Luteibacter rhizovicinus DSM 16549: one gene and its partner. The protein of the gene in region 2 interacts with the protein of the main gene of each other region in a pairwise test. Links are inferred from orthologs where the notes say so. Each region holds a gene or a part of one and is shown on either strand. Other genes may lie near its edges. The genes, in order: BJI69_RS01905 and BJI69_RS13510.

Region 1 (14,501 bases), 2.6 Mb from region 2 along the record:
CTACTTCTCGCAGAACCAGCTGCTCGACCTGCAGCAGGCCCTCAACGGCGCCGATTACTTCGCCGTGGTCAACGTCATGCCCGACACCGACAACGCGAAGGACGGCACGATCGACATCAAGGTGGAACTCGCGCCGGCCAAGCGCACGATCTATACCGGCGGGCCGTTCTTCGGCACCGATACCGGCGCCGGCCTGCGCGGCGGCATCGAAAAGCGCTGGGTGAACGATCGCGGCCACAAATGGAAGAACGAACTGGTCGTGGCGCAACGGCTCAAGACCATTTCCACGCTGTACCAGATCCCCATGCCGGGTCCCAACCAGCGCAGCTTCAATTTCGGCGCGAACTACCGCGACGCCAACACGGTCACCTCGAAGTCGCGCACGATCCAGCTCGTCGCCAATGAAACGCGGCTGTGGCACGGTTGGACACGAACGATCGGCATCAATGTCCTGTCAGGCACGTTCACCGTCGGCAAACGCGGCGGCGAAGGCGACAACGCCCTCGGCCTGGATCACGGCCAGAGCACCCTGCTCTACCCGGAACTCACCTTGAGCCGGAAGAAGGGTGACAACCCGACCTTCGTGCGCAGCGGCTGGTCGCTCACACTCACCGCCCGCAGCACCGCCGGCGACCTGCTCTCCGATGCACGCTTCTCCGAACTGATGGGCGACGCGAAGTGGATCCAGTCGTTCTGGGGACGCAATCGCCTGATCCTCCGCGGCACCGCGGGCAAGATCTGGACGGACGACTTCAGCGCCTTGCCGCCGCAGCTGCGTTTCTTCGCCGGTGGCGATCGCTCCGTGCGCGGCTACGACTTCGAAAGCATCGGCCCGAAGAACTCGTACGGTCGCGTGATCGGCGGCGAGAACCTGCTTGTCGGCAGCACCGAGGTGGAGCATTACTTCACGCGCAACTGGGGCATGGCCGCCTTCGTCGATGCGGGCAATGCCTTCGCCGGCACCGACTACAAACCGCTGGTCGGTACCGGCCTGGGCGTGCGCTGGCTGTCGCCGGTCGGCATGATCCGCGCCGACCTTGCCGTTCCGGTCGGTAACAAGGAATCGCACGGTATCCACCTGCACGTCGTCATCGGGCCCGACCTGTGAGGAGCACCGGCATGAAATGGTTGATCCGCGTGGGCGTGGCCGTTGGCGTACTGCTTCTGGTCGTCGTGCTTGGCGTGTGGTGGCTGGTCGGCAGCGCGTCCGGACTTCGCTTCGCGCTGGCGCGTGCAGGTGCCTTTACCGATAACGCGCTCACCGTCGATCACGCCGAAGGGCGTCTTGCCGGCCCGCTGGACCTCACTGGACTGCGCTATCGCGATGGCAAGGGCATGGATATCCGTGTCGCCCGTGCGCATGTCGATTTCTCGTTCGGCTCGCTGCTGCGCAAGCGCGCGCACGTCTATGACCTGACCGCCGATGGCATCGATGTGGCACTGCCGCCGAGCCAGCCCGAGCCCGAGACGGCGTCGGAGCCGTTCTCGCTCGAGCCACCACTCGACATCGTGCTCGACAAGGTCAAGGTTGGTCACGTCAAGGTGACCCAGGCCGGCCAGCCGCTGTTCGAATCCAGTTCGCTCGACCTGGTTGGCTCCTGGACGTCGAAGGGCATCGCGCTGCAAACCCTCGCGCTGCGTGCCCCCGACGGACAGGCCGATCTCGGCGGCACGCTTGCCGTCGGCAAGGGTTACAAGGGTGACGGCAAGGCGAGTTTCCGCTGGAAACTCGGCGACATCGACTACGCCGGCGACCTCGAAGCGCATAGCGACGGTGCGAAGGCGCACACCCTCGTCAAGCTCACCCTGCCCTTCGTGGCACAAGTGGATGCCAACCTCGTTCAGAGCGGCGACTTCGCCTGGACAGCGAAGATCGATGCGCCACGCTTCGATCCCAAACCGCTGATCGGCGACAGCAGCCTGCAATCTCTGGCTCTCGCGCTTCAGGGCTCGGGCGACCGTTACCACGCGGATCTCAGCGGGGACGTCGACCTCAACGATTACGTCGTGCGACTGACGCCGGTGAAGGCCGCGTTCGACCACGAGTACAAGCGACTCACGCTCGACGAACTCACCGTCGGCTCACCGCAGGTCAAGGGTGCGCTGACCGCGCGCGGCACGGTCGACATCGGGGCACAGCCGGTCTCGGCAGATCTCGCGCTCAACTGGAAGGATGTCCTCGTTCCCGCCAGCGTCGCCGGACAGGACCTCGCCAGCGTCGGCCAACTCACCTTCAAGGGCAGCGCCGACGCGTACCACGCGGCTGGCGACGTCGACATCGGGCCACCCGGTCACGTCGGCAAGTTCACCCTGGACGTCGACGGCAAACCGGACATCATCGCCCTGCACACGGTGCAGCTGAAGCAGCCCAACGGCAGCCTCGCCGCCAGCGGCACGCTGACCCTGCAGCCACAACTGGCCTGGAAGATCGACCTAAAGGGCGATCGTTTCGATCCCAGCCAGTTGCTCGCCGAGTGGCCCGGCGCGCTCAACCTCGATCTGTCCACCGAAGGCCAGATGGCAAAGGATGGCCCGCTCGGCACGCTCGAGCTGCGCAAGCTCGATGGCACGCTTCGCCAGCGGCAACTACGTGGCTTTGGCAAGCTCACGCTGAAGCCCAACGAAGTGGTTAACGGCACGCTCGATCTCGCCTCTGGCGGCAGCACGGTTCATCTGGATGCCAAGGGCGATACCGCCAACGACGCTAACCTGAAGCTGGCCATCACGTCGCTCGGCGACTGGCTGCCCGATGCCGGTGGCCGGATCCAGGGCGACGTCTCGGCCAAGGGCAATGTGCCGAAGCTGGCGGTGAAGGCGAATGTTCGCGGTGGTGCCCTGATGTATGCCGGCCAGAAGGTCGATGCGCTGACCGTCGACGCGGACATTCCCGATATCAGCAAGCCCGGTGGCAAGGTCGCCATCGTCGGCACGCACGTCGTCTCGGGCGGTCTCGTCTTCGACCGCCTCGCGGTGAACGCCAACGGGACGCAGGAACAGCACCAGCTCAGCGTGGACGCGACCGGTCGCCCGCTTGCTGCCGATCTCCAGCTCTCCGGCTCACTACGCAACGGCGCGTGGAGCGGCACGCTGTCCACGCTCAACATCGACTATCAGGGACTGCCCCGCTGGCGCCTGCAGAACGCCAGCCAGCTGGCCTGGAAGGATGGCGCAGCCAGCCTGAGCGACCTCTGCCTCACCGCCGGCGAGCCGCTGCTGTGCGTGGCGGCGAAGCAGGACAAGGGCGGCAACCTCGACGCCAGCTATCGTCTGCGCAAGGTGCCGCTCGCCCTGATCATGACGGCGGCCGAGCAGTCGAACAGCCCGATGCGTGCCGACGGCATCATCGAAGGCGATGGCAGCATTCGTCGTACCGCGGCGGGCGCGTTGTCCGGGCAGGCGAATATCACCAGCGCGCATGGCTCCATCGCCTATACCGATCGCAGCGAGAATCCGCTGCTCGTCTACGACAACCTCGTCGCCAATGCGCAGCTCGCGCCCGACAACCAGCGTGTCACCGTTCGCGCGTCGCTCAACAAGGGCGGAACGCTCGATGGCAACGTGTCGATCAGCGGCGCCCAGCAGGCGCTCGGCGGCACCGTCGCCCTGCATCTCACCGACCTCGGCGTCATCGAGCTGTTCACCAGCGAGGTCGCCGAGGTGAAGGGTGGCCTCGATGCCAACTTCCATCTCGGTGGGACCATCGCCACGCCAGCCATTACCGGGCAGGCGCTCGTCGTCGGCTTCGCCGCGGAAGTGCCGAGTGCGGGCTTGAAGCTCAAGGACGGACGCATCAGCGTCACCACCACGGACGCGACGAATTACACCGTCGACGGCACGATCCGCTCGGGCGAAGGCACACTCGGCATTAAGGGCACGGCCGCGCTCGGTGCTGGTGCACAGATGCGCCTCGGCATCCAGGGATCGAAGTTCACCGCCGTCGATATTCCGGCCGCCAAGGCCATCGTCTCGCCCGACATCCAGATCGTGCAGGACACCAAGGGCATGAATGTCACCGGCAAGCTCAACATCGATCTGGCCGACGTCAACGTCGAGCGCCTGCCCGGCGCCGGCGCGACGAAGGCCTCGCCCGATGTCGTCGTGGTCGACGACAAGCAGCAGGAAGCCGCCGCCGAAGCTTCGCCGATCTCCGCCGATATCCGCGTCGACCTCGGCCAGAAGGTTCACCTCGTCGGCTTCGGTATCGACGGTCGCATCACCGGCCAGCTCGACGTGCGCGAGCGCCCGGGCCGCGCGACGACGGGCCAGGGCCAGATCGGTGTCGATGGAACCTACAAGGCCTATGGGCAGGATCTGAAGATCCAGCAGGGCCAGCTGCTCTTCGCCACCACGCCGATCGACAATCCGCGGCTGAACATCCGCGCCGTGCGCGCGATCAATCCCAACGCCACCATCGACGACGGCCAGACCGTCGGCCTGTACGTGTCCGGCACCGCGCAGCGCCCTATCCTCACGGTGTTCTCGAATCCCGTGATGGAACAATCCGACGCGCTTTCCTACCTCGTCACCGGCAAGCCGTTGTCGCAGGTGAGCGGCGGCGAAGGCAACATGGTCGGCGCCGCGGCACAGGCACTCGGCTCCGCGGCAGGCGATCTGCTGGCGAAGAGTGTGGGCTCGAAAATCGGCGTCGACGACATCGGTGTGTCGAGCAACGATGCCCTCGGCGGCACCTCGGCGTTCACGGTCGGCAAGTATCTGTCTCCGCGGTTGTACCTGAGCTACGGCGTGGGCCTCTTCGATCCCGGCCAGGTGATCACGCTGAGATACCTCTTCAGCAAGAAGTGGAACTTCGAGGCACAGAACGCCACGGAGTTCAGCCGGGCGAGTTTGAATTACAGACTAGAGCGCTAGCCGCGGCGGACGAGAACGCTAACCACGGCCGCTAGAACGCTGACCGTAGCCGTTCCTTGTAGGAGCCGATTCATCGGCGAAAGCCAGCCTTTCTCAGTCCCGATCTGTCTGATTCAAAGAAAAGGCCCGCAAGGGCCTCTTCTTTTCGATGGGTTAAACCCGTCAATCAACCCGAGACCGCAGACAACTCAACATTGCTTTGCTACAGACGCTTCCTTGCCTGGGTGATCAGCGATCGGCTTGCGGCTGTTGACCGCCGCTCGCCGCGGCGGGGCTCCGACCAAGAGGTGCGTTCGTAATAAAGTACTCGTAGTTGGCTGCACTACGGACGGCAGAAGGGCGCGGCAATGCATGTGCACTCGCCCGGTCCCGGACCCCGTCGATGTCTACCGTGGCCTTCGCCATGCCATCGCCCTGATGTGAAATCTCGTGCGCGATGGTTCCGGCCTGCGAGGTGATCCCGCCGGTGATGGGATCTGTGAAGTTCACTGGACACAGATGGATAAGCTTGCCCTCCGCCCAAGCACGGGCGGCCGGATGGTATCCCTTGCATTGATCGCAGGCCGTCATTGCGCCTGACTGAAGGCGGACGTATGTGGCGACGATGGTCTCGTCAACGCGAGTGTTGTCGGTAGCTTCATGACCTGGCTCGGGGGCTTGGGGCGCGCCTTCATCCCAACTGCCGAACCAGTTCAAATAGCGGCGGTGAGGCTTCATGTGCACTCGTGGCGGCACGGGATTCTCGGGATCGATCGGATCGGCGTAGTACAGCGATCCCAGGAAGTTCATCGCCACCTCCGAGATCGATTTTGCACCCGCAATCGCACGGCTCGTGGCGTCTTGCTGCTCCGCCGTACATTGAATGGTTGAAGCAGTCGCTGCGATATGCGCGCCAGCACGCGCCACCACAAATGTAGCGGCGTTACTTTCGACTGACTCGTGAGGAATACTCTCCGATTCGCCATTTGGCAGGATCACCGGAACGCGCTCGTATATTGCTACGCTCGTTTTTACCGTGACTGATCCCGCCGGAGGAAGATCGTACTCCCGGGATAAGTCGACCTTGGCATCGAGGTGTTTTCCCGACCGAATGCGGATGAACAGGGACGGCGGCGGCGCGCCCATGACGACATAGCGCCCCTTGTACAGGACCTCGTGCCCGAACGCGTCGGTAACGCTGAGCCAATTGCTGGTCGTCCGGCCATCGGGCTGGGCGAAGACGCTGTTGTAGCCGTAAACGAAAATATCGTGGTCTGTGCCGTTGGAGAGAGTCAAGGCGATTGAATTCGCCGCAGAAGCATCTCGGCCATCGTGGGTCAAAGACAGGGAAACACCGCTGCTGGCATACGCGGCTGGAACGAAAAACCAGATGGCCGCTGTGAACGCGGTTCTATAGATACCTCTCATGCTGACGCTTCCTGACGTGTATGGAGCCCTGTTGGCCCATTCACGCTATGTCAGGCGACTATCACGTCATATGGAAGGATTCTGAAATACGTCCGCAGGAATCTTGAACGTGACGTACGTCACATCGAATCAGCGAGGCGCGTGCAACCGCTGCAACAACTCCGCTTCGGTCAACGAAATCCCGCACGTCTCGGAAATATCCTTCGCCGAAGCGCCCTGGCGCGCGAGACGCTGGGCAAGCGCAAGCGCCCGATCTGTGGCCGCGCCCGGCTCACCCGCCACGGTCACGGCAGGATTCCGGCGTACCTGGTCTTCGATATCGCCAAGGCGGTTCTCGAGACGGCGAAGCATCGCGGCGAGTGCATCGGGCGGAACGGCTGGCGTGGGCTCGTCGCGGATGTCACGGATGTCTTCGTAGGCGGACGTCGCGTTTGAGGTGGGCGTGGCCTGTGTCACCGGGGTCGCAGCCGGCGCGGCCGGAGTGGCCGACGGCGCCGTGCCGAAGCGGCGGAAAAGCAGCAGCAGGCCGACCAGGTTGAGGACGGCCAGTGCGATCAGCACGTATCCGATGACGGGGTTCATGTGGTGATTCCCTGGAGAGCGGGGACACGTTAGCGCATCGTGGTGTTTCGTAGAAGCGCGATGTTTTGCGGGATCTTGGAGGCTGATCGCCGGCGTAGCCGGCTCCCACAAGAAGCAGGCCCCACAAAATGCAGGCCCATGGGAGCCTGGCCGGGTCAGGCTCTACAGAGCCTGGGAATGTCGATGAGGGCGATGAAGCCGTCGTCGCGGGTGATGACGCCGCTGACCGGGTCGTCGCGGCGAGTGGCGCGGCCCGGGGGCGGCGGTGCGACGTCGGCGGGGTTGAACTCGAGCATGTCGCCGATCACGTCGATGCGCATGCCGACGATGCTGCCCGAGTCGTCGAAGACGATGACGCGCTGGGCGTCTTCGTCGGCGACGTCGATGCGACCTTCGAGGCCGAAGCGACGACGGCCGTCGAGCACGGGCACGATCTGGCCGCGCAGGTTGACGATACCGAGGACATCCTCGGGCGCGCCCGGCACGGGGGTGATGTCGCCGCAGCGGATCACCTCACGTACGCTGGCCAGGGACACCGCATAGCGCTGCCCCTTCAGGGAAAATCCAAGCCAGGCACCACGCCCGTCGCGTTGGGGTTCGGTCACGGGCCCAGCTCCTTTTCCAGCCATTCGATCAGCGCCGCGGTACCGACCACGCCGCACTTGGGTTCTTGGGACATGCCAGCGAGCCACGGACGCGTGGTCGCGCCCTTGCGCCATTGGATCGCCGTGGCGTCGAGTTCCACCGGCTCTTCGTCGACGATGCAGGCCAATGCCCAGGCACGGTCGCCCAGCAGGATCAGGGTGGGCGAATGCGCGCCAGCCATGTCCGGCGAGAGGATCGCAGCGAGGTCGGCCACGCGTGCGACACCACTCGGATGGCGCCAGCGTCCGAGGCAAATCGGATTCGTCGTGTTCGGCGGCGTCAACGGCGGCATCGGCAGCATATGGGTGATATCGGACATCGGCACGGCAAGACGCACGCCGGCCGCAAGACAGAGCAGATAGCGGCTATCGGCCGACGTCGGCGGCTCGGCGTTTGGCACGGTGCGCCAGGGGTCGATCGAAACGACCTTGACCTCGGCGTCCGGTGCCGGTGCAGGCAAGGCAGGTGTCAGCAGCTCCGCCAGGTAGTCGGCGACGATCTGCTCGGCGTCCTGCAGGGCGCGCATCACGCCGCCGCATCCGCGACGGAGGTGGCCGGCGAGGCCAGCAATTCGTCGAGCAACTGCCGGTAAGCCAGGCCACCGCGACGCGCAGCTGGCCAGGATGCCAGGGGCACGCCCGCCGCGCTCGCTTCACGAATCTGCGTATCGGTCGGGATAACGGCGTGGCTGACGCCGTCGCTGTACTTCTCGCGCAGTTGCTCGAGGCAGGCTCGCGAGGCATGCGTGCGTGCGTCGAACATCGTCGGCACGATGGTGCGCGGCAGCGGTCGGCCGCGCGAGCGCTCGATCATGGACAGGCTGCGCAGCATGCGCTCGAGACCTGCGAGGGCCAGTGCTTCGGTCTGCGTCGGCACGAGCAAGCGGTCGCTCGCGGCCAGCGCGTTGACCATCAATACGCCGAGGGTCGGCGGGCAGTCGAGCAAGACGTGATCGAAATCACTGGCGAGTTCGGCGAGCGCCTTGGCAAGGATCAAGCCCATGCCCGGCCGTGTGCCGAGCTGGCGATCCAGCGTGATCATCGCCGCGGACGCCGGCAGCACGCTGAGGTGATCCCACTTCGTGGCATGCACGAGCGTGCCAGCTGGCAACGGATTGCCACCGATGCCGAACAGGTCGTAGACGCTGCCATGCGCGCCACCTTCGACGCCGATGTAGCCGGACAGCGAGGCGTGCGGATCCATGTCGATCAGCAGCGTGCGCTTGCCGGAAGCAGCGAGAAGACTACCTAACGCAACGGTCGTCGTGGTCTTGCCTACCCCACCTTTCTGGTTGGAGACCGCCCAGACGCGCATCAGCGATTACCCCCTGCAGGAGTCGCCGTTGCGATCGGTGCGGGAGCCACCGTCGGAGCCGTCGCCGCACCGACGACGGGAAGACGATCGGCATCGCTATAGAAACGCGCCGGCTCAGCCTTGTCGCTCATCACGACGATGAGCACGCGGCGATTGCGATTGCGGCCTTCGTCGGTACCGTTGTCGGTGGTCGGACGAAACTCGCCCCAGCCGACGATGCCGACACGATGCGGATCGACGCCACTGGTCGTCAGCAGGCGTGCCACCGTCGCCGCACGGGCGGCCGACAATTCCCAGTTCGAAGGGAAGGTCGCCGTCGCGATGGGCGTGTTGTCGGTGTAGCCCTCGATGCGCATGGCGTTCGGGAACGGGCCGAGGATGCCGGCGAGCTTGCGCAGCACGTCTTCGGCGGTGCCCTGCAGCCTGGCCACGCCGACGGGAAAGAGGATGTCGGTACGGACTTCGATCTCGAGCCAGTCCTTGGTCTGGCGCACGCTGACCAGGTTCTTGTCGATCAGCGGCTTCATCGCGCGCTGCACTTCGTCGGAGATCTGGCTGAGGCTGGCGTCCTCGGTCTTGCCGACCGTGGTATTCGCCGCCGTCGCGGTATTGATGCTCGCCGATTCCTGTCGCGTGGGAGCGGCGCCTTCGTGCCCCGGCAGAGGCAGGTTGCGTGGCGGAATCGGCACGTCGATCTTGGCAATGGGGGCAGCGGCCGGCGCGCGCGACTGGTTCGGCAGCGGCACCTGCGCGGCGGGCGTCGCCTCGCGGATCGGCTCGATGACCTTGCCGGTGCCGTTGAAAGCCTCGTTGATCGACTGCGCCATGACGCGGAACTTGGTTTCGTTCACGGCCGAGACCGCATACATCACCACGAATAACGCCAGCAGCAGCGTGATCAGATCCCCGTAGGGAATCGCCCAGCGCTCGTGGTTGATGTGTTCTTCGTGGTGGCGCCGCTTCACGAAAGGAATCCCTGGAGCTTGCTTTCAATGTGCCGCGGGTTGTCGCCCTGGGCGATCGAAACCAGGCCTTCCACAAGGATTTCGCGCATCTGCGAGCGCAGGCGGGCGAGGCCTTTCAGTCGTGATGCCATGGGCAAGGCGAGCAGGTTGGCCAGGCCGATACCGTAGATCGTCGCGACGAAGGCCGCGGCGATGCCATGACCGAGCTTGCTCGGGTCGGCGAGATTCTGCATGACCGACATCAGGCCCATGACGGCGCCGATGATGCCCATCGTCGGCGAATACGCACCGGCGTTCTCGAAGACCTTGGCGGCTTCGATGTCGGTGTGTTCGCGTGCGTAGACTTCCACTTCGAGCACGGAACGCATGGCGTCCGGCTCGGTGCCGTCGACGAGCAGTTGCAGCCCCTTGCGGATGAAGGGATCGGATTCACGCTCGATTGCCGGCTCCAGGCCGAGCAGGCCCGTGCGACGGGAAATCTCGCTCCAGCCGACGATGCGGCTGACCAGATTCTCCGACTCGATGTCCGGTGGGCGATACACCCAGGGCAGCATGGTCCAGGCGCGCTTGAGCACCGGGCCGGGCGTTTGCACCAGCAGCGCGGCGAGCGTGCCGAGGAAGACGATGACGAACGCCGCCGGGTTCCACAGGGCATCGAGGCTCGAGCCCTTGAGGATGGTGCCCACGATGATGACCACGAAAGCCAGGATCGTTCCGACGACGCTCACGATATCCATATCAGACAGCCATCCTTAGTGAAGGCAGCACCTGGCCCGCATCGTCGGCGAGGCCGGCGAGGTCGAGCACGAGGGAGATGCGGCCATCGCCGGTGATCGTCGCGCCTGCGACGCCCGGGACATCCTTGAGGAACGGACCCAGCGGCTTGGCCATGACGTCTTCGCGGCCGAGCACTTCGTCGACCAGGCAACCGAGTGTCTGGTGGCCGATCTGCACGACGACGACGTGACCGCCCTTCCCCGCCGCGCCGGCCCAGTTGCCGAGGTCGGCAAGCGGCAGCGCGCGCTGGCGATGCGAGGCGACAATGCGACCGTCCAGTTCCTGGATCTGGCCCGGCACGAGTTCGAACACTTCGGTGACGTTGGACAACGGCAGCGACAGCAGGCGATTACCGACGCGAACCATGAGCACGCGCATGATCGCCAGGGTAAGCGGTACCGAGAGACGGACCGTGCTGCCATGGCCGACGCGCGAGTCGATCGAGAGCGTGCCGCCGAGTTCGACGATCTTGGTCTTGACCACGTCCATGCCGACGCCTCGGCCGGAAATATCCGAGACCTCGGCCGCGGTGGAGAAACCGGGACGGAAGACGATTTCGTAGCACTCGCGCTCATCCAGACGCGCCGCCTGCTCTTCGTCCATCAGGCCTTTTTCGACGGCCTTCCGACGCAGGACCTCGGGATCCATGCCCTTGCCGTCGTCGGTGACGGTGATGACGATGCGGTCGCCGAACTGGCCGGCGGCCAGGCGAACCGTGCCGGAGCGCGATTTGCCGGCGCGTTCACGCACGTCGGGCATCTCGATGCCGTGGTCTACCGCGTTGCGAAGCAGGTGCACCAGCGGATCGGCCAGCGCCTCGACCACGGTACGGTCGATATCGGTGTCTTCGCCCTCGGTGACCAGCTCGATGTCCTTGCCGAGCTGACGCGCGAGGTCGCGGATGATGCGGGGGAAACGCGAGAAGAGTTTGCCCACCGGCTGCATGCGCATGCGCAACACGGCGTTCTGCAGATCTTCGGCGACGCGCTCGAGTTCACCGATGGCGCGTTCCATCGGGTCGTTCGTGCCGCGCGGCGCGAGATTGGTCAGGCGGTTGCGGACGAGTACCAGCTCGCCTGCGGCATCGACGAGGCTGTCGAGGCGGAAGGTGTCGACGCGGACGGTGGTGTCGGCCGTTGACGAGGCGCGTTTTTCGGTGGTGGCTGTGGGTTTTGCGGTGGGAGCCGGTTTTGCTGGTGGGGTTGCGGCGGCGGGGATCGCCGATGAATCGGCTCCTACAGGGGTAGTGGACGCTACGGCGGGTTGGATCGCCGATGAATCGGCTCCTGCAACAGCGGTGGCCGGCGTGAGCGTGCCGGGGGCGGCGGTGCCGTGGAGGCTGTCTAGGAGGGCCTCGAATTCGTCGTCGCTGATGGCGTTGGGATCGGCGGCGGGCATCGCCGCCGAAGCGGCTCCCACAGATGGCGCTTCGGCGATCGGTGTTGCGGTGGCCGGGATCGCCGCTGAAGCGGCTCCCACATTTGCCGCCGCCCCTGCAGGGGCGGCGGCATCGGCGCCGGGGGCACCGGTGCCGTAGAGCGAATCCAGCAGCGCTTCGAATTCATCGTCGTTGATCGTGCCCGAAGGTGTCGAGGCCGGTGCGCGGTCGTTGCGCGCGGCGTCGAGCATGGCTTCGAATTCGTCTTCGATCGGATCGTAGGGGCGCTGCGACGACACGGCGGGGGCGCTGGTCGACGCCGGCGTCGACATCACCGGCGACAGCGCCACCGGCGGTGCGGAGCCGGCACGACCCGGAATCAGCAGGCGGTCGAGCACGGAGCGAGGCGCGGGCTCGGCGGGAACGCCCGCGTCGGCCGCACGCATCATGTCGTTGAGGAGGTCCAGCGACTCGAGCAGCGCATCCATGAAGCCGGGGTTCAACACCACCGCGCCGTTACGGGCCTCGTTGAGGAGGTCCTCGGCGCGGTGGCACAGCTCCACCATGGCGTTGAGGCCCAGAAAGCCCGCACCGCCCTTCACGGTATGGAACGCGCGGAAGACCGCGTTCAGCAGCTCGGCGTCCCCCGGCGAGGCTTCGAGATCCACGAGCTGTTCGCCCAGGCTCTCGAGCAGTTCGCGTGCTTCGATCAGGAAGACATTGAGCAGCTCGTTGTCCAGCTCCACGCTCATACGGCGCTCAGAACCCGAATTCGCTGAGCAGTCGATCCACTTCGTCCTGGCTGACCTTGTCCGGGGCCGGTGCGTGTGCGCCACCGGCCAGCGAACCAGTGAGACGCACCAGTTCGACCAGCGACGACTCCACCTTGGCCATGAACGATTCGACCTGCGCGACGCGCTGGCCGGACAGATCCTGCCAGGACTGGGCCTCGACCATCTCGCCCAGGCCGATGTCGCAGCTCTGCGCGAAATCGCCGACGCGCACGGCCAGGGCCGTCGCATTCGGTGCGAAGGCCGGATCGGCGTGATCGAGCACCAGCACTTCGTCGGCCTGCTTGGCCAGCGCCTGCGCCTGAGGACGCAGCCTGTCGCTGAAATCGAGGGTGCGGTGAGCCGCCTGTGAGCTCATCTCGAGCACGTCGCGCAGGTGTTTGCGCGCATCGCTCATGTTGCCCGGCACGCCATCGCTGGAGATATCGGAGGCCAGACGGCGGACCGACTCGTGCAGATCGCGCGCAAGATGGCCCAGGGCCAGGAACAGGTGCTGTTCACGGCTGCGCAGGAGGCGATCGAGCGCCTGTTCGAAGGCGACGCTGTCATCGGCGTCGAGCAACTCGCGCAGCTCGGGAACGACCTCGTGGCCGGGGTTAAGCATGGTATTCATCGTCATTCCCTTAGCCCGCAGCCGCGGCGAGTCGTTCGAAGATCTTGTCGAGCTTTTCCTTCAGCGTGACCGCCGTGAACGGCTTGACCACGTAGCCGTTCACGCCGCTCTGCGCGGCGGCGATGATCTGGTCGCGATTGTTCTCGGCCGTGACCATCAGCACCGGCATCGACTTCAGCGCGGCGTCCGCGCGGATCGCGCGAAGCAGGTCGATGCCCGTCATGTTGGGCATGTTCCAGTCGGTCACCACCAGGTCGAAAGGCTGGGCACGCAACATCGTGAGCGCCGCGTTGCCGTCTTCAGCCTCCTGGATGAGGGTGTTCGTAAATCCCAGCTCGACCAGGAGATTCCTGACGATGCGTCGCATGGTGGAGAAATCGTCCACCACGAGGATTTTCATGTTCTTGTCCAAAACTCGTCTCCGCCTGACTGCGCGTTCTTACCGGCGACGGCACCGTAATGCCGTCAATGCTTGTCTTTCCAACCCGTCATGCGTGCGCGGAGGCGAATCAGGGCCTGGCCATGGATCTGGCACACCCGCGATTCACTCACACCCAGCACCGCACCGATTTCCTTCAGATTGAGCTCTTCATCGTAGTACAGCGACATCACCAGCTTCTCGCGTTCGGGCAGGCCGTCGATGGATTGGGCCAGCGCATCGCGCAAGCCGTCCTGTTCGAAGATCCCTTCCGGCCCCGCGGCATCCGGGTCCGCGACATCGATCGCCGCGCCTTCGTCGCCTTCGGGCGCCGTAAGACTGAGCAACCGCGCGCTCGCCGCGTCGGCCAGGATCTGGTTGTACTCCATGGCGTCGATGCCCAGCCGCTTCATCACCTCGGCGTCTTCGGCATCACCACCTGTCTCGTTCTCGATCTGCCTCGTTACTTCAGCCACCTCGCGCAACTTCCGGTGCACGGAGCGGGGGGTCCAGTCCGTCTTGCGCAGTTCGTCCAGCATCGCGCCCCGTATGCGGATACCCGCATAGGTCTCGAAACTGGCCGCGCGAGTCGGCGAGTAATTTCTTGCGGCCTCCAGCAGTCCGATCATCCCGGCCTGCATGAGGTCGTTTGCATCCACGCTTGGCGGCAGCCGGCCCATCAGGTGATAGGCGATCCGGCGCACCAGCGGCGCGTGGGTTCGTACCAATTGATCCGCCGGGA
Region 2 (14,401 bases):
GACGGCCAGCCGCAGCCGGTGCTGACGGCCCTGGTCGATGCGATCCAGAAGCATGGTGCGGACAAGGTCAGCGCGGCGGATCGCCTTGCCTCGCTCGCCTACGAACTCGGTCGCTACGACGAGGCGGAGAAGCTGGTCGCCAAGGCCGACGGCCCCCTGGCCAGTTGGGTGCGCGCCAAGCTGGCCTTGCGCAAGGGTGACCGCGAAGCCGCTGCGCGCGCGTACGCCGATGCCGCCAAGGCTTTTCCTCGCGTCGACGATCCCAAGGCGTCCCTGGAGACCGACAGTGTGCATCGGCTGATGGGCGAACGCGGCGTGCTGGCGCTGGCGCGCGGCGAGTACGTCGAAGCGATGACACACATGTATGAGGCCTCGATGGCCGTTGGCGGTGACGGCAACGTCTATGACGGTGAACTGGAAGAGTCGGGTGCCGGCTACGGCAACGACATGAATTACGTCGCCGAGCGTGTGCTGACGGTCGACGAGCTGAAGACGTTCATCGACGCCCGGGCACCCGCCTCACCGGCACCTGCAGCAAAGCCGGACAAGGATCATCCGGCCGAACCGCTCTCGCTCAACGATCGCCTGCGCTGGCTCCTGGCCCGACGCCTGATGCGTGCCGGCCGCTTCGATGACGCCGAGGCCTATTTCGCGCAGGGCGTGGATGCCCGCTTCGGCGACGTGGATCTGCGCGCCAAGGCGAAGGCATACGCGGCCGATGTCCATGACGGCGACCACGCGTGGACCGATATCGGCAAGGCCGAAGCACGCTACGCGGCCGCCAGGATCGCGCGCGAGAACGGTATGGAACTGTTCGGCTTCGAGCAGGGGCCGGATTACGGCGACAACGGCGGCGGCTACCAGGGCGGCAGCGGACAGAGCGCGGAAACGCTCAAGGGAGACCTGGTCACGGCCGGCGAACACCAGCGCTTCAATGACAGCGCCGCCCAGCCCGACCGTCGCTTCCACTACCGCTACCTTGCCGCCGACCGGGCCGTCTCGGCGGCCGACCTGCTGCCCCCACGTTCGCAGGCCTTCGCCGCCAGCCTGTGCATGGCCACCCACTGGATGCTCGAAGGCCCGCCGGACTACAACGAAGCCAGCGACGGCGACGCCACCAAGCCACCCAATGAACGCCAGCGCCGCGCCCAGGCGTACTACGCCCGTTACGTGAAGCAGGGGCCGTACGTCGAGTGGGCGGAAAGCTTCGGCTGGAACTGTGAAGAGCCGGACTTCGCCAGCGCCCGCAAGCTACAGCGCGCCCAGCAGGTAAAGGCGGCAAAGCACGTGATCCGCAAGTACCTCCCCGTGGAAATCGCGGTGCTCGTCCTGGCAGTGGCTGGTGTTATTTACCTGCTGATCCGTAGGCGCCGGCGCGCTGTTGCTCGGTAGGAGCCGATTCATCGGCGATCCCGCGGCAGCGGGCCAGTCCGAGGTAGGAGCCGATTCATCGGCGATCCCGCGGCAGCGGGCAAGGGTGTCGCAAGCACCCGGTTCGCCGATGAATCGGCTCCTACCAAGCCAGCCCCAGCCGAATGGGCGATAATCTCCCACCCGCCGCCCGAAACCCCCTCTCGTGAAGAAATCCGACTTCGACTTCGACCTGCCGCCTGACCTGATCGCCCAGGCCCCCCTGGCCCGGCGCTCCGGGAGCCGGCTGCTGGTGGTCGACGTCGGCGCACACACGAAGAAGGACCGGAAGTTCTACGAGCTCCCGGAAATGCTCCAGCCGGGCGACCTGCTGATCTTCAACGACACCCGGGTTCTCCCCGCGCGCCTTTATGGCCGCAAGGACACCGGCGGCGAGGTCGAGATCCTGATCGAGCGGGTCACCGGCCCGCACGAGGCGCGCGCCCAGCTCGGCGTAAGCAAGAAGCCGAAAGAGGGCGGCCGGATCGAACTGGCCGACGGCAGCATGATCACCGTGCTCGGTCGCGAGGGCGAATTCTTCCTGTTGCGTTTCGAAAGCGAGGAGCCGCTCGAGCGTCTCCTGTCGCGCCTGGGCGAAATGCCCCTGCCGCCGTACATCGAGCGCGGTGCCGAGGAAGCCGACAACGAGCGCTACCAGACTGTCTTCGCCCGCGAGCCCGGTGCCGTCGCCGCGCCGACGGCAGGCCTTCATTTCGACGAAGAACTGCTGGCCAAGCTGCGCGCGCGCGGTGTCGAGATGGGCTACGTCACCTTGCATGTCGGCGCAGGGACGTTCCAGCCGATGCGTGCCGAAGATGTTCGCGACCACGTGATGCATCGCGAGTGGCTCAATGTCGGCGCCGGCCTCGTGGAGAAGATCCGCGAAACGCGTGCGGCCGGCGGTCGGGTGGTCGCGGTTGGCACCACCGTCGTCCGCGCGCTGGAAAGCGCGACGGTCGAAGGCGTGCTGCGGCCGTTCGCTGGCGAGACTCAGATTTTCATCTTCCCTGGCTACAAGATCACCAGCGTCGATGCGCTGATCACCAACTTCCACCTGCCACAGTCGACCTTGCTGATGCTGGTCTCGGCGCTGGCCGGTAAGGAGGCGATCCTGGAGTCGTACCGTTACGCCGTGCTGCAGCGTTACCGCTTTTTCTCCTACGGTGACGCGATGTTGATCGTGCCTTCCAAGACGTCGTGACATAGGCGGGTTTTCGGCACGCCCTCGCTATCTGCCTGACACCCATGCAGAGCACGTCTCCCACCTACAACCTAGGTCGGGTTGCCGTCTGCCTTCGGATGATCGACGCTGTCTTCGCTCCCATCATCAAGGACGACACACGATGAGCATCGAAGATCAGGAAAGGATCGATTTTACGGGCGGTGACCTGCACGGATGGACTCTGGATGAGTACCCGCGCGCCACGGTAGTCCAGGAAGGGGAAAGCAGCTTCCTTCGTAGCGACAACCCCCTCTACTACAACGGGATGGTTCTCAGCAAAAGCGTTCCCGGCCTCACGGTAGGGGGCTATTACGAGTTCAGTGTCGCTCTCCGCACGCATGGGCAGAAGGGGATGGGTCTTCAGGTCATCCTGGATGACGGGCACTCGGGAGTGCACAGCGCTCTGGATATCGATCTGGCACATGCTCAGGTAACGCCGGGAAGGTGGCAGCAACTGAAGGGCTACATCTTCAAGCGCAACACGACGGTGACCGATGACGTCCTTATCAATGCCTACGGTATCTTCAAGCTCGACATGGATGATGTCAGGCTGTCGTTAACGCCCGTCGACGCGAGAAAGGTGAGCTTCGACACGTTGACCGTTCCCTCCCGGTCCATGCTCAGGCGCTGACATCCTCGGACCATCATCGAGTGGGCAGCACCCCCTAAAGCTTTCCCCTCCAAGGCCGATAAGACCATCGAACGAACCCCCGGGCGACACGCGCCCGGGGCCGAACCGGTACGGACGATGGCGAAGAAATCCTCCAAAGACGCAACGTTGGCGCCCCTGGCGCTCGACGCGGACCTGCGTATTGCCGCGGCCCCGGCCTTGCGCGATACCCTGCTCAAGGCGCTTGCCGCCGGCGACGCCGTCGAACTCGACGGTACGGCGGTGGCCCAGGTGGATACGGCGGCCCTGCAGCTGCTCGCGGCGTTTTCCCGAGATGCGCGTGCGGCCGGGCTTTCCGTGACCTGGACCGGCGCCAGCGACAGCCTGCAGCGCGGCGTGGCCGTGCTCGGCCTTAACTCATTGATTGAACTGCCGGCTCGCGCCGGCGTGAACTGAAGGTGCTTCGATGGCTAAGATTCTTGCGGTAGACGACTCGGCTTCCATGCGCAGCATGGTGGCCTTCACCCTTCGCGGCGCCGGTCACGATGTCGAAGAGGCCGATAACGGCCAGGCGGCACTCGATTCGGCAGCTGTCCACAAGTTCGACCTGATCCTGGCCGACGTGAACATGCCTGTGATGGACGGCATCACGATGGTTCGCGAGATCCGCACCCGTGCGGACTACCGCGGTATCCCCATCCTCATGCTCACCACCGAGTCGAACCCGGAAAAGAAGATGGAAGGCAAGGCGGCCGGTGCGACCGGCTGGCTGGTCAAGCCGTTCGATCCGGACCAGCTCCTGGCGACGGTCAACCGCGTCCTCGGCTGATCCCAGCCGCGTCTGTTTTCACTTTAGTGTTCCGGTAATTCCAGGGTCTCCCCATGTCCAAAGTCGATCTGGCGCAATTCCACAAGGCGTTTTACGAGGAGAGCCTCGATGGTCTCGACGCCATGGAGCAGGCCCTGCTCGCCCTGGACGAGGGCGCCGAGGACCCGGAACTGATCAACGTGGTGTTCCGCGCCGCCCACTCGATCAAGGGCGGTGCGGCCACCTTCGGTTTCACCGATGTCGCTGCGTTCACCCACGTCGCCGAGAACCTGATGGACGAGGTCCGCAGCGGCCGCCGTCCGATGGCGAAGGCCGTGGTGGAACTGCTGCTGCGCTCGGGCGACACCGTGCGCGACATGCTTTCCCTGTCGATGACCGGCCAGCCGGCCGCCACGGCGGAAAGCCAGGCCCTGCTGGCCGAGCTGTCGGCGATGGTGTCCGGCCATGCGGTCGCTCCGGTGGCCGTCGCGAAGGCTGCCGCACCCACCGAGGCGATCGAAGGCTGGGACATCGCCTTCCGTCCCTTCGACTACCTGCTGAAGTCCGGTAACGATCCGGCCCGCATGTTCCGCGAACTCGAGGCCCTCGGCCCGCTCGCGGTCACCTGCGATGCCAGCAAACTTCCCGCGCTGGCCGAGATGGACGCCGAGTCGTCCTACCTCGGCTGGACGCTCCGCCTCGATGCCGGGGCCAAGCGTGCGGCGGTCGAAGGCGTGTTCGACTGGGTCGATGGCGACTGCGACCTGACCGTGACGCCGCGCATCGCCGCGCCCGCACCGGTGGCCGAGGTTGTGGCCGCTGCGCCGGCGGCTGCTGCGCCGCGGGCCGTGCGCGATCCCGCTGCCAACAGCGAGTCGAGCTCGGTCCGTGTCGGCATCGAAAAGATCGACACCCTGATCAATCTCGTCGGCGAGCTCGTCATCACCCAGTCGATGCTCAGCCAGTTCAACGACGGCGTGGACGCGTCGCAGCTGGAAATGCTGCGCCACGGCCTGGCCCAGCTCGGTCGCCATACGCGCGAGCTGCAGGAAAGCGTCATGAGCATCCGCATGCTGCCGATCAGCACGGTGTTCAATCGCTTCCCGCGTCTGGTCCGCGACCTGGCACAGAAACTCGACAAGAAGGTCGTGCTCGACATGCGTGGCGAGACCACCGAGCTGGACAAGACCGTGCTCGAGAAGATCGGCGATCCGCTGGTCCATCTGGTCCGCAACGCCATCGATCATGGCCTGGAAATGCCGGACAAGCGTCTCGCCGCAGGCAAGGGCGATACCGGCACGCTTCGTCTGGAAGCCTTCCATCGCGGCGGCAGCATCGTCGTCGAAGTCGCCGACAACGGCGCGGGTCTCAATCGCGACGCCATCGTGGCCAAGGCCATCCAGCGCGGCATCATCGCCACGGGCGAGGGCATGTCCGACGAGGCCGTGGCCGATCTCATCTTCGAAGCCGGCTTCTCCACCGCCGCCGCGACGACCGACCTTTCCGGTCGCGGCGTGGGCATGGACGTGGTCCGTCGCAACGTCATGGATCTGGGCGGCACGGTTGCCATCCGCAGCGTGCAGGGCAGTGGCACCACCTTCACCATCACCTTGCCGCTGACGCTGGCGATCATCGACGGCCTCACGGCTGCAGTGGGTGAGGAAATCTACATCGTGCCGCTCGTGTCCATCATCGAGTCGGTGCAGGTCAAGCCGGACACCGTTCGCAGCGTGGCCGGCGGCGGCGAGCTGTTCCGCTTCCGCGACAACTGGCTGCCGATCGTGCGCCTGTTCGACGTGTTCGGCTGCGCCGGGCAGCGCCGTGCGGTGGACGAGGGCATCGTCATCGTCGTGGAAGGCGAGGGCACTCGCATCGGCCTGTTCGTCGACGAACTGATCGGCCAGCAGCAGGCGGTCGTGAAGTCGCTCGAAGCCAACTACCGCCGCGTCACCGGCATCTCCGGTGCGACCATCCTGGCCGACGGCTCGGTGGCGCTCATCGCCGACGTGACCGGCCTGGTCCGCATGCAGGCGCGCCGCAAAGCCGCCTGATCGGCTCTGAGTGGGAGCCGCTTCAGCGGCGATTCCCCGCAGGCCAATGCCTGGGAGGGTGCGGCTGGCACCCTTTCGCCGATGAATCGGCTCCCAGAGGAACCGGCCATCCCGGTCGTCAGAAACGACCCACAGCCTGCAGATTTCCCCTCAAGAACCCACCGCGACGGCCGATACCCCAAGAGAAGGGGTCCCGAACCGCCGAACCGATCCGCCGTGGGAACGACATGAACCAGCAAGCCAGCTCCGCCTCCGCCCTGCCTGAAGAGGCCGCGCAGTACCTCACCGTGAACCTCGGTAACGAGGAGTACGGCGTCGATATCCTCGCCGTCCGCGAGATCCGCGGCTGGACGCCGGTCACTCGCATTCCCCAGGCCCCCGACTACGTGCTCGGCGTGCTCAACCTGCGCGGCGCCATCGTGCCGGTGCTCGACCTGCGCCTGCGCTTCGGTCTGGCACGCGAGGAATACACGGCCACCACCGTCACGGTCATCGTGATGGTCAACGGCCGCCAGTTCGGCGTCGTAGTCGATGCCGTCTCCGACGTGGTCGAGGTCGCCCCGGGCGACGTTCGTCCGGTGCCCGACATGGGCACCACCGTCGACACCGAATACCTGAAGGGACTCACCTCCGTCGCCGAGCGCATGGTTCTGCTGCTCGACGTGGATCGCCTGTTACAGCCGCAGGATGCGCAGATGCTGGAGGCCGCGTTGGCTTCCACGGATGTCAAAGCCGTCGCCTGATACCCGGTTAGTCCTTGCCGCACTTTGCCGATTGGAACCGTGATGAAGAAGTTCAAGTTCAAAGTCCCCGCCCTGACCGTTCGTGGCCGCCTGTACGGCGTGCTCGGCCTGCTCACGCTCATGCTCCTGGGTGGTGCCGCTGTCGGCCTGGGTGCGATGCACTTCCAGAACGAAGGCATGCGCCAGATCTATGAGGAGGAGCTCGCTCCGACCGAGATGCTGAGCCGCGTGAACACCGATGCGCTGATGTCCTTCGTCGTGCTGGGCGAGGCCGCCACCAAGGTCAGCAACAAGGACCAGGTGAAGCAGAAGGTCGCGGAGTTCCAGAAGTATCAGGACGAGATGGTCAAGCTGAAGGCCGATTTCGTGAAGCTGCCGATGTCCGCCGACGTCAAGAAGCTCTACGACAAGTGGCAGTCCACCAACACCGATTACGAGCAGGCCAAGGCCGACATGATCGACGCCCTGAACCAGGGTGACGAAGGGTCCAGCGACGTGCTCGAACTGCAGGTTCGTCCGCTCCTGATGGATCGCCAGAGCCAGCTCGGCAAACTGATCGAAGCCAAGCGCGATGAAGCGGCGGCGATCTATGCGAAGGAATCCGCCCAGTACAAGACCGTCCGTGCACTCAGCATCGGCTCGCTGGCTGTCGGCCTGTTCGTCTGCCTGCTGATCGGCGTCCTCGTCGTTCGCTCCATCATCCGCACGCTGTCGCACACCGTGTCCGTCGCGCACCAGATCGCCGAGGGCAAGCTCGGTCACGATATCCAGGTCACGCGCACCGACGAACTCGGCCAGCTGCAGGAAGCGTTCCGCGCCATGGACGAGCGCCTCAGCGCGATCGTCGGCGAAGTGCGTCACGGTTCGGGCTCGGTCAGCACGGCGGCGCAGCAGATCTCGCGCGGCAACGACGATCTCTCGCAGCGTACGCAGGAACAGGCCTCGAGCCTGGAAGAGACCGCCTCGTCGATGGAGGAAATGACCTCCACCGTGAAGCAGAACGCCGAGAACGCCAGCCACGCCAACCAGCTGGCCCGCGGCGCCCGCGAGCAGGCCGAGCGCGGTGGCGAAGTCGTCGCGCAGACGGTCGTCGCCATGCGTGAGATCAACAGCTCCAGCAAGAAGATTTCCGACATCGTCAGCCTCATCGACGAAATCGCTTTCCAGACCAACCTGCTCGCGCTCAACGCGGCGGTGGAAGCGGCACGTGCGGGCGAGCAGGGCCGCGGCTTCGCCGTGGTCGCGACCGAAGTGCGTAACCTGGCCCAGCGTTCGGCCGGTGCCGCGAAGGAAATCAAGGGCCTGATCAACGACAGCGCGAGCAAGGTCAAGGCCGGTTCCGAGCTGGTCGACCAGTCGGGCAAGGCACTCGCCGAGATCGTCGAAAGCGTGAAGAAGGTGACCGACATCGTCGCCGAGATCGCCGCGGCCAGCTCCGAGCAGTCGGCCGGTATCGACCAGGTCAACCACGCCGTGCTGCAGATGGACGAGATGACCCAGCAGAACGCCGCGCTGGTGGAAGAGTCGGCCGCCGCCGCCCGTGCCATGCACGAGCAGGCGAATGAGCTCAGCCGTCAGGTGTCGTTCTTCCAGATCGCCGGCCACGCATCGAACGCGCCCGCCGCCAAGGCGCCGCGCAAGGATGCCGCCCGCGAAGAGATGGAAACCGTGTTCGCCGCCGTGCGCAGCACGCCGGCACCGCGCGCCCCGCGTCCGGTCGAGTCGGCCGCCGACGCCGGTGTGTGGAAGGAGTTCTGATCGATGAATGCGCTCGTCAACAACGGCGATGCCGTCGGGCTGGCGGGCGCGACGGGACCGAATCTCGGCGAAAAAGAGTTCGGTTTCCTGCGTGAGTTCGTGTTGCAACACTGCGGCATCTCGCTGGGCGATCACAAACGGCAGCTGGTCCAGGGCCGTTTGCTGCGCCGCCTTCGTGCACTGAACCTCTCGGGCTTCGAGGCGTACTGCGATCTGCTACGCCGCGATCCCGAGGCGGAGCTCGGTGAGCTGGCCAGCTGCATCAGCACCAATGTCACCTCGTTCTTCCGCGAGATGCACCACTACGACATGCTCATCGACGAGCTCCTGCCGCGTTGGCTGGCAGAGAAGCGTGGCGGTGGTCGGCTGCGCATCTGGTCCGCGGGTTGCTCCACCGGTGAAGAGCCGTACGCTATCGCGATGGTGCTGGCCGAGGCCATCGAGCGCACCGGCATCCAGATCGACGCGAAGATCCTCGCCACCGATCTGTCGCCGCAAGCGCTCGAGGCGGCACGCAAGGGCGTCTACCCGGTGGATCGCCTGGGTGGCGTGAGCGATGCGCGGCGCAAGCGCTGGTTCCTGCGTGGCGAAGGTTCGTTCGATGGCTTCGTGCAGGTGCACCCGCGCCTGCGCGAGCTGGTCGCCATCCAGCCGCTGAACCTGCTCCATGAATGGCCGATGCAGGGCAAGTTCGACGCGATCTTCTGCCGCAACGTCGTCATCTATTTCGACAAGCCGACCAAACAGCGGCTGTTCTCCCGTTACGCCGGCATGCTGGAAAGCCACGGCTATCTGTTCCTGGGGCACTCGGAGTCCATGTATGGACTGTCCGAGGACTTCGATCTGATCGGCCGCACGGTCTACCGGAAACGCACATGAGCGACACGTTCGTCGCGCAGCCGAGGACGTTCATCGGCTTCGATCCGAAGAGCGTGCTGCCGGGATTCGAGCACGTTCGCCGCTTCTGGGATCCCGCCCAGGAAGTGGTTACGGTGAAGATTCTTCCGGGCGAGTATTACGTGAGCACCCAGGAAGAGATGATTTCCACGGTGCTCGGTTCCTGTGTGTCCGCGTGTGTTCGCGACGCACGGCGTCGTATCGGTGGGATGAATCATTTCATGCTGCCGGAGCCGGCCGGCGAGCGCGACAGCTGGACCTCGACGGTCGGCCGCGCAGCGCGCTACGGCAACGACGCGATGGAGCAACTGATCAACGCCATCCTCAAGGCTGGCGGCCGTCGCGACGATCTGGAAGTGAAGATTTTCGGGGGTGGACGCGTGCTGGCGACGATGACCGACATCGGCCAGCGCAACATCACCTTCGTCCAGCGCTACATCGCGACCGAGAACCTGAAGCTCTGCGCGGCCGATGTGGGTGACATCTACCCGCGCCAGGTGCAGTTCTTCCCGGTCAGCGGCAAGGTGCGCGTGCGTCAGTTGCGCGCCACGCACGACAACAATCTGGCCGATCGTGAGAAACGATACCTCAAGCGATTGGCCGACGATCCGATAAAGGGAGAGGTGGAACTGTTCTGACGCCTGTCGTCGGCAGTATCGCCTTCCACCATCCAGCTACCCGAGTCGCAAGCGCCCATGCAGAAAGTACGCGTCCTCATCGTCGACGATTCGGCCCTGGTCCGAAAGGTCCTGACGACCATGCTCGAGTCCGATCCGGGCATCGAGGTGGTCGGCACGGCCGCGGATCCGCTGATCGCCCGCGATAAGATCAAGCTGCTCAATCCCGACGTGCTCACGCTGGACGTCGAGATGCCGCGCATGGACGGCCTGACCTTCCTCGACAACCTGATGCGCCTGCGCCCGATGCCGGTGGTAATGGTCTCGACGCTGACCGAGCGGGGCGCCGACGTGACCCTGCGCGCGCTGGAACTGGGCGCGGTGGATTTCTTCACCAAGCCGCCGGCCGATCTCGCCAACACCTTCATGGACCACGCGCCGGAAATCTGCGCGAAGGTGCGCCTCGCCGCGGGCGCCAAGCCGCGTGAGCGCGCGGCGGTCAGCAAGCTGGACGTGGCCCCGCGCCTCTCCGCTGATGCCGTCCTGCCGCTCGCCCAGACGCCGGGCACGCGCGGTGGCACGCGCATCATCGCCATTGGCGCGTCCACGGGCGGTACCGAAGCGATCCGGGTGGTGCTCGAAGCGATGCCGCCGACCGCGCCGCCTATCGTCATCACCCAGCACATTCCCGCCGCTTTCAGCGGTCCCTTCGCCGCACGCATGGATTCGTGTTCCGCCATGCGCGTGATGGAAGCCCGCGACGGCCAGCCCATCCAGGCGGGCCACGCCTACATCGCGCCCGGCAGCCAGCACCTGCTGGTCATGTGGGACGGCGCCAAGCACGTCTGCCGTCTGCACGATGGCCCGCCGGTCAATCGTCACAAGCCTGCCGTCGACGTGCTGTTCCGTTCCATGGTCGCCAGCGTCGGCGCCGCGACCATCGGCGTGCTGCTCACCGGCATGGGCGACGACGGCGCCCGTGGCCTGGGTGAACTGAAGGAAATCGGTGCACCCACCCTGGTTCAGGACGAAGCCAGCTCGGTGGTCTGGGGTATGCCTGGCGCCGCCTGGAAAGCCGGTGCCGCCAACGAAATGCTTCCGCTCGACGCGATCGCTGCGCGCTTGCTCGCGCTCGCCCATACACCTGTTTCCGCCGCCGCCTCGCGCGTCGGCACCTGATAGCGAGACGTCATCATGCTTATCCCCAAGAACGAACGAAGCATCGGCTTTGCCGCCAGTGCCATCGCCCTGGTCCTCGTGCTGGTGTTCCATTCGGCCTGGGTCGCCCCGGTCGTCGTGGCACTCCTGACCGCGACCTGGATCGCGATCAGCCTGCGCCCGGCCGCGCTGCCGGACGTGGAGGTGGTGCTGCACTCGCCGTCTTCGGACGAAGCCTCGGTACGTGAGGCAATGGAAGACGTCCGCAGCGCCATCGTCGACGAGCTCGGCCACGCCAGCCGCGAACTGCACCAGGCACTGGATCTGCTGCGCGATGCCGTCGCCGAACTCGGTGGTGGCTTCAACGGCCTGTCACACAAGACCGGCAAGCAGCAGAAGCTGCTCAGCGAGATCATCGAGAGCGGTGGCAACGGCATCTCGGTGCAGGATTTCGCCTCGCGCACCGCCGGCTTGCTCGAGCACTTCGTCGGCCTGATCGTCCAGTTGTCGCGCGAGAGCCTGCGCATCGTCTACCGCATCGACGGCATGGCCAAGGAAATGGACGCCGTGTTCGCGCTGTTGAAGAACGTCAACACGATTGCCGAAGAGACCAACCTGCTGGCGCTGAATGCGGCTATCGAAGCGGCACGCGCCGGTGAATCCGGTCGTGGCTTCGCCGTGGTCGCTGGTGAGATCCGCAATCTCGCCCAGCACAGCAACCAGTTCAACGAAAAGATCGGTACCCACGTGGAGCGTTCGCGCACCGCGATGGAACAGCTTCGCGAGCTGGTCGGCCACATGGCCTCGCAGGACATGAACGTCGCGCTCTCGGCCAAGGGCGACATCGATCGCATGATGTCGACCATCACCGAATCCAACGCACGCACCAGCGCCGCCGCCGACGAAGCCGCTTCGATCAATCGCGGCCTCGGCAACGACGTCTCCACAACCATCCGCTCGCTGCAGTTCGAAGACATTCTCAGCCAGCTGCTGCACCAGACGCGCTCGCGCCTGGTCGAGCTGCAGGAAATCACCGCCGACTGCACGCGCGACATCGAAGAACTGGCCTGCGCGCCGGCCGATCCGGCCGAGCTCGGCGCCCGTGCCCAGCGCGTCCGCTCGCGCCTGGCCGAGCAGCGTGAGCGTGCCCGCTTGCGTTCACGTGGCCCCGCCCTCCAGCAGTCCATGGCTGCTGGCGACATCGACCTGTTTTAAGGGAAGCCCGCATGGCCATCAACGTTCACCACGACACCGAGCACGGCTGCCTGACCCTTCATCTGGGCGAGCGCTTCGACTTCTCCATCCACCGTGCCTTCCACGATGCCTGCCTGGGCGACGTCGCTGCCTCGCGCAGCTACGTGCTGGACCTGGAGCAGGTCACCGGCATGGACAGCTCCGCGCTGGGCATGCTGATGCTCCTGCGCGAACACGCGGGCGGCGATCGCGCCGAGATCCGTATCGTCAACGCCAGCGCCGACCTGCGTAACACCTTGCGTATCGCCGGTTTCGACAAGCTGTTCACCGTGCACTGAGCCTCTCAGGTTCCGAGTCAAAAGAAACGCCCCGGTCCCCCGGGGCGTTTTGCTTTTCTGCTGTTGTGGGAGCCGATTCATCGGCGATGCTCTTCCTTCGATGGGAAGCGAGGCCAGCAACGTGGGAGGAGCGCTGCTGCGCAGCGGGGTTATTTACTATTCGCCGATGAATCGGCTCCTACATTTACCTATTTGCCGATGAATCGGCTCTCACAGAATCGAACAGAAACGCGCATTACACGCAGTTTTCGCACTTCGTTCGATCCAAGTTCACGCGCTCACGATGCGGCTGAACAGATGGCCGAATCTGCTCTACGTATTCCTACCTAGCTGCCACTTTTGCGTACTGACACAGGGTTTGCAGGCGTTTGATGGATCCACGGTTGTGACGTGGGTCACATTCGATGTATCGCTCCCACAGGCAGGGGGCACTACCCAGAACGCCATGCGTTCGAGGAGTGAGTCGTGAGCGAACTCAAGTTCAGCAAGGTCTTCACCCGTACTCTTCTGGTCAGCTGCATCCTGGCTGCGTCGGTCTCCATGACGGCCTGCAGTGGGCACGGTTCGACGCGATCCGGCGGCGGTTCCTCGGGCTCGGTCAATCCGGGCGGTGCAGGCGGCTCCGGCGATGGCGGTGGCGGTTCGGGCACCGGCGGCGGAGATGGTGGTGGCACGGGAGGCACGGGCGGTGGCACCGGTGGTACCGGTGGCGGTACCGGCGGTACGGGCGGTGGTGATGGCGGCGGCACCGGCGGTGGCGGAACGGGCGGCGGGGGCACCGGTGGCGGCGGAACAGGCGGTGGCGGCACAGGTGGTGGTGGCACGGGAGGTGGCGGTACCGGCGGTGGCACGGGCACGGCAGCCCCAAGCAACGCCGTCGGCGCGATCGCGACTGGCGCCGGCAACATCGTGTCCTCGCTCGGCGGAACGATCTCGGGAATCGGCACGCAGCTGCCCTCGGTGACCGCACTGGGCGGCACGGCCGGCCTGACCAATGCGCTCGGCAGCACCGTCAACGACCTCGGTGGCGCGGTTACGGCGCTCGGTAACGGCGTCTCCGGTGGAATGGGCCAGATCGGCAATACGCCCAACCCGGTGGGTGGCACCACAGCGAGTCTCGACAACGTCGTTGTCGGTGCTGGCAATGCGGTACAGGACCTCGGCGCTGGCGTGGATACCGTGGGTGCGAATACACCGATCAGCCCGATCACCGCGACGGTCGCCGATGTCGTCCAGACGGCCGGCGGTGGCGTGGTGCAACTAGGCACGCAGCTCGGTGGTGCGCTCGGTTCGTCGCAGGCGAACACGGTGACGCAGCTGGTCAGCGACGTCGTCACGCCCCTGGCTGTTTCGCTCGGCAGCAGTGCATCGCCGGGCTCGTCCGGCAATCTCGTCGCTGCGACGGGTCTGGCCGCAGGCAATATGGCGGGTGGCGTGAGCCAGGGAGTGAATGCGCTGGGCACGACCGTTTCCAACAATGCGGCGCCCGGTGCGCTGGGTGGCCTCTCGCAACCTTTGGGTGGCGCACTGATCGGCACGGCTGACGTCCTCAGCGTGGCGAGCAACACGCTCACGCATGGTCCCGGCACGGCGGG

The links.
Region 1: the proteins of BJI69_RS13510 (region 2) and BJI69_RS01905 interact in binary tests that used the Escherichia coli proteins (3 or more experiments, as listed by UniProt). The link is inferred for Luteibacter rhizovicinus DSM 16549 from one-to-one orthologs.

Annotation. Positions count from the first base shown.
Region 1 is NZ_CP017480.1:394,131-408,631, forward strand. What follows is about bases 11,520-14,501. They hold BJI69_RS01905 (protein phosphatase CheZ), read right to left. Parts: upstream 13,342-14,501; coding sequence 12,697-13,341; downstream 11,520-12,696. Other genes in these bases: BJI69_RS01900 (chemotaxis protein CheA), read right to left, coding at 11,520-12,689; cheY (chemotaxis response regulator CheY), read right to left, coding at 13,352-13,753; BJI69_RS01915 (RNA polymerase sigma factor FliA), read right to left, coding at 13,807-14,501. Also shown: BJI69_RS01855 (autotransporter assembly complex protein TamA), read left to right, coding at 1-1,108; BJI69_RS01860 (translocation/assembly module TamB domain-containing protein), read left to right, coding at 1,120-4,869; BJI69_RS01865 (M35 family metallo-endopeptidase), read right to left, coding at 5,098-6,276; BJI69_RS01870 (DUF2802 domain-containing protein), read right to left, coding at 6,406-6,858; BJI69_RS01875 (chemotaxis protein CheW), read right to left, coding at 7,014-7,463; BJI69_RS01880 (chemotaxis protein CheW), read right to left, coding at 7,460-8,029; BJI69_RS01885 (ParA family protein), read right to left, coding at 8,029-8,817; flagellar motor protein MotD, read right to left, coding at 8,817-9,782; BJI69_RS01895 (flagellar motor protein), read right to left, coding at 9,779-10,519; more of BJI69_RS01900, read right to left, coding at 10,521-11,519.
Region 2 is NZ_CP017480.1:2,966,671-2,981,071, forward strand. The notes cover bases 3,731-6,612. They hold BJI69_RS13510 (chemotaxis protein CheA), read left to right. Parts: upstream 3,731-4,124; coding sequence 4,125-6,101; downstream 6,102-6,612. Other genes in these bases: BJI69_RS13505 (response regulator), read left to right, coding at 3,731-4,071; BJI69_RS13515 (chemotaxis protein CheW), read left to right, coding at 6,329-6,612. Outside these bases: BJI69_RS13485 (hypothetical protein), read left to right, coding at 1-1,392; tRNA preQ1(34) S-adenosylmethionine ribosyltransferase-isomerase QueA, read left to right, coding at 1,577-2,611; BJI69_RS13495 (hypothetical protein), read left to right, coding at 2,754-3,263; BJI69_RS13500 (STAS domain-containing protein), read left to right, coding at 3,381-3,698; more of BJI69_RS13505, read left to right, coding at 3,709-3,730; more of BJI69_RS13515, read left to right, coding at 6,613-6,844; BJI69_RS13520 (methyl-accepting chemotaxis protein), read left to right, coding at 6,887-8,602; BJI69_RS13525 (CheR family methyltransferase), read left to right, coding at 8,606-9,481; chemoreceptor glutamine deamidase CheD, read left to right, coding at 9,478-10,137; BJI69_RS13535 (protein-glutamate methylesterase/protein-glutamine glutaminase), read left to right, coding at 10,195-11,295; BJI69_RS13540 (methyl-accepting chemotaxis protein), read left to right, coding at 11,311-12,489; BJI69_RS13545 (STAS domain-containing protein), read left to right, coding at 12,501-12,806; BJI69_RS13555 (collagen-like triple helix repeat-containing protein), read left to right, coding at 13,272-14,401. UniProt on the Escherichia coli protein: Involved in the transmission of sensory signals from the chemoreceptors to the flagellar motors. CheA is autophosphorylated; it can transfer its phosphate group to either CheB or CheY.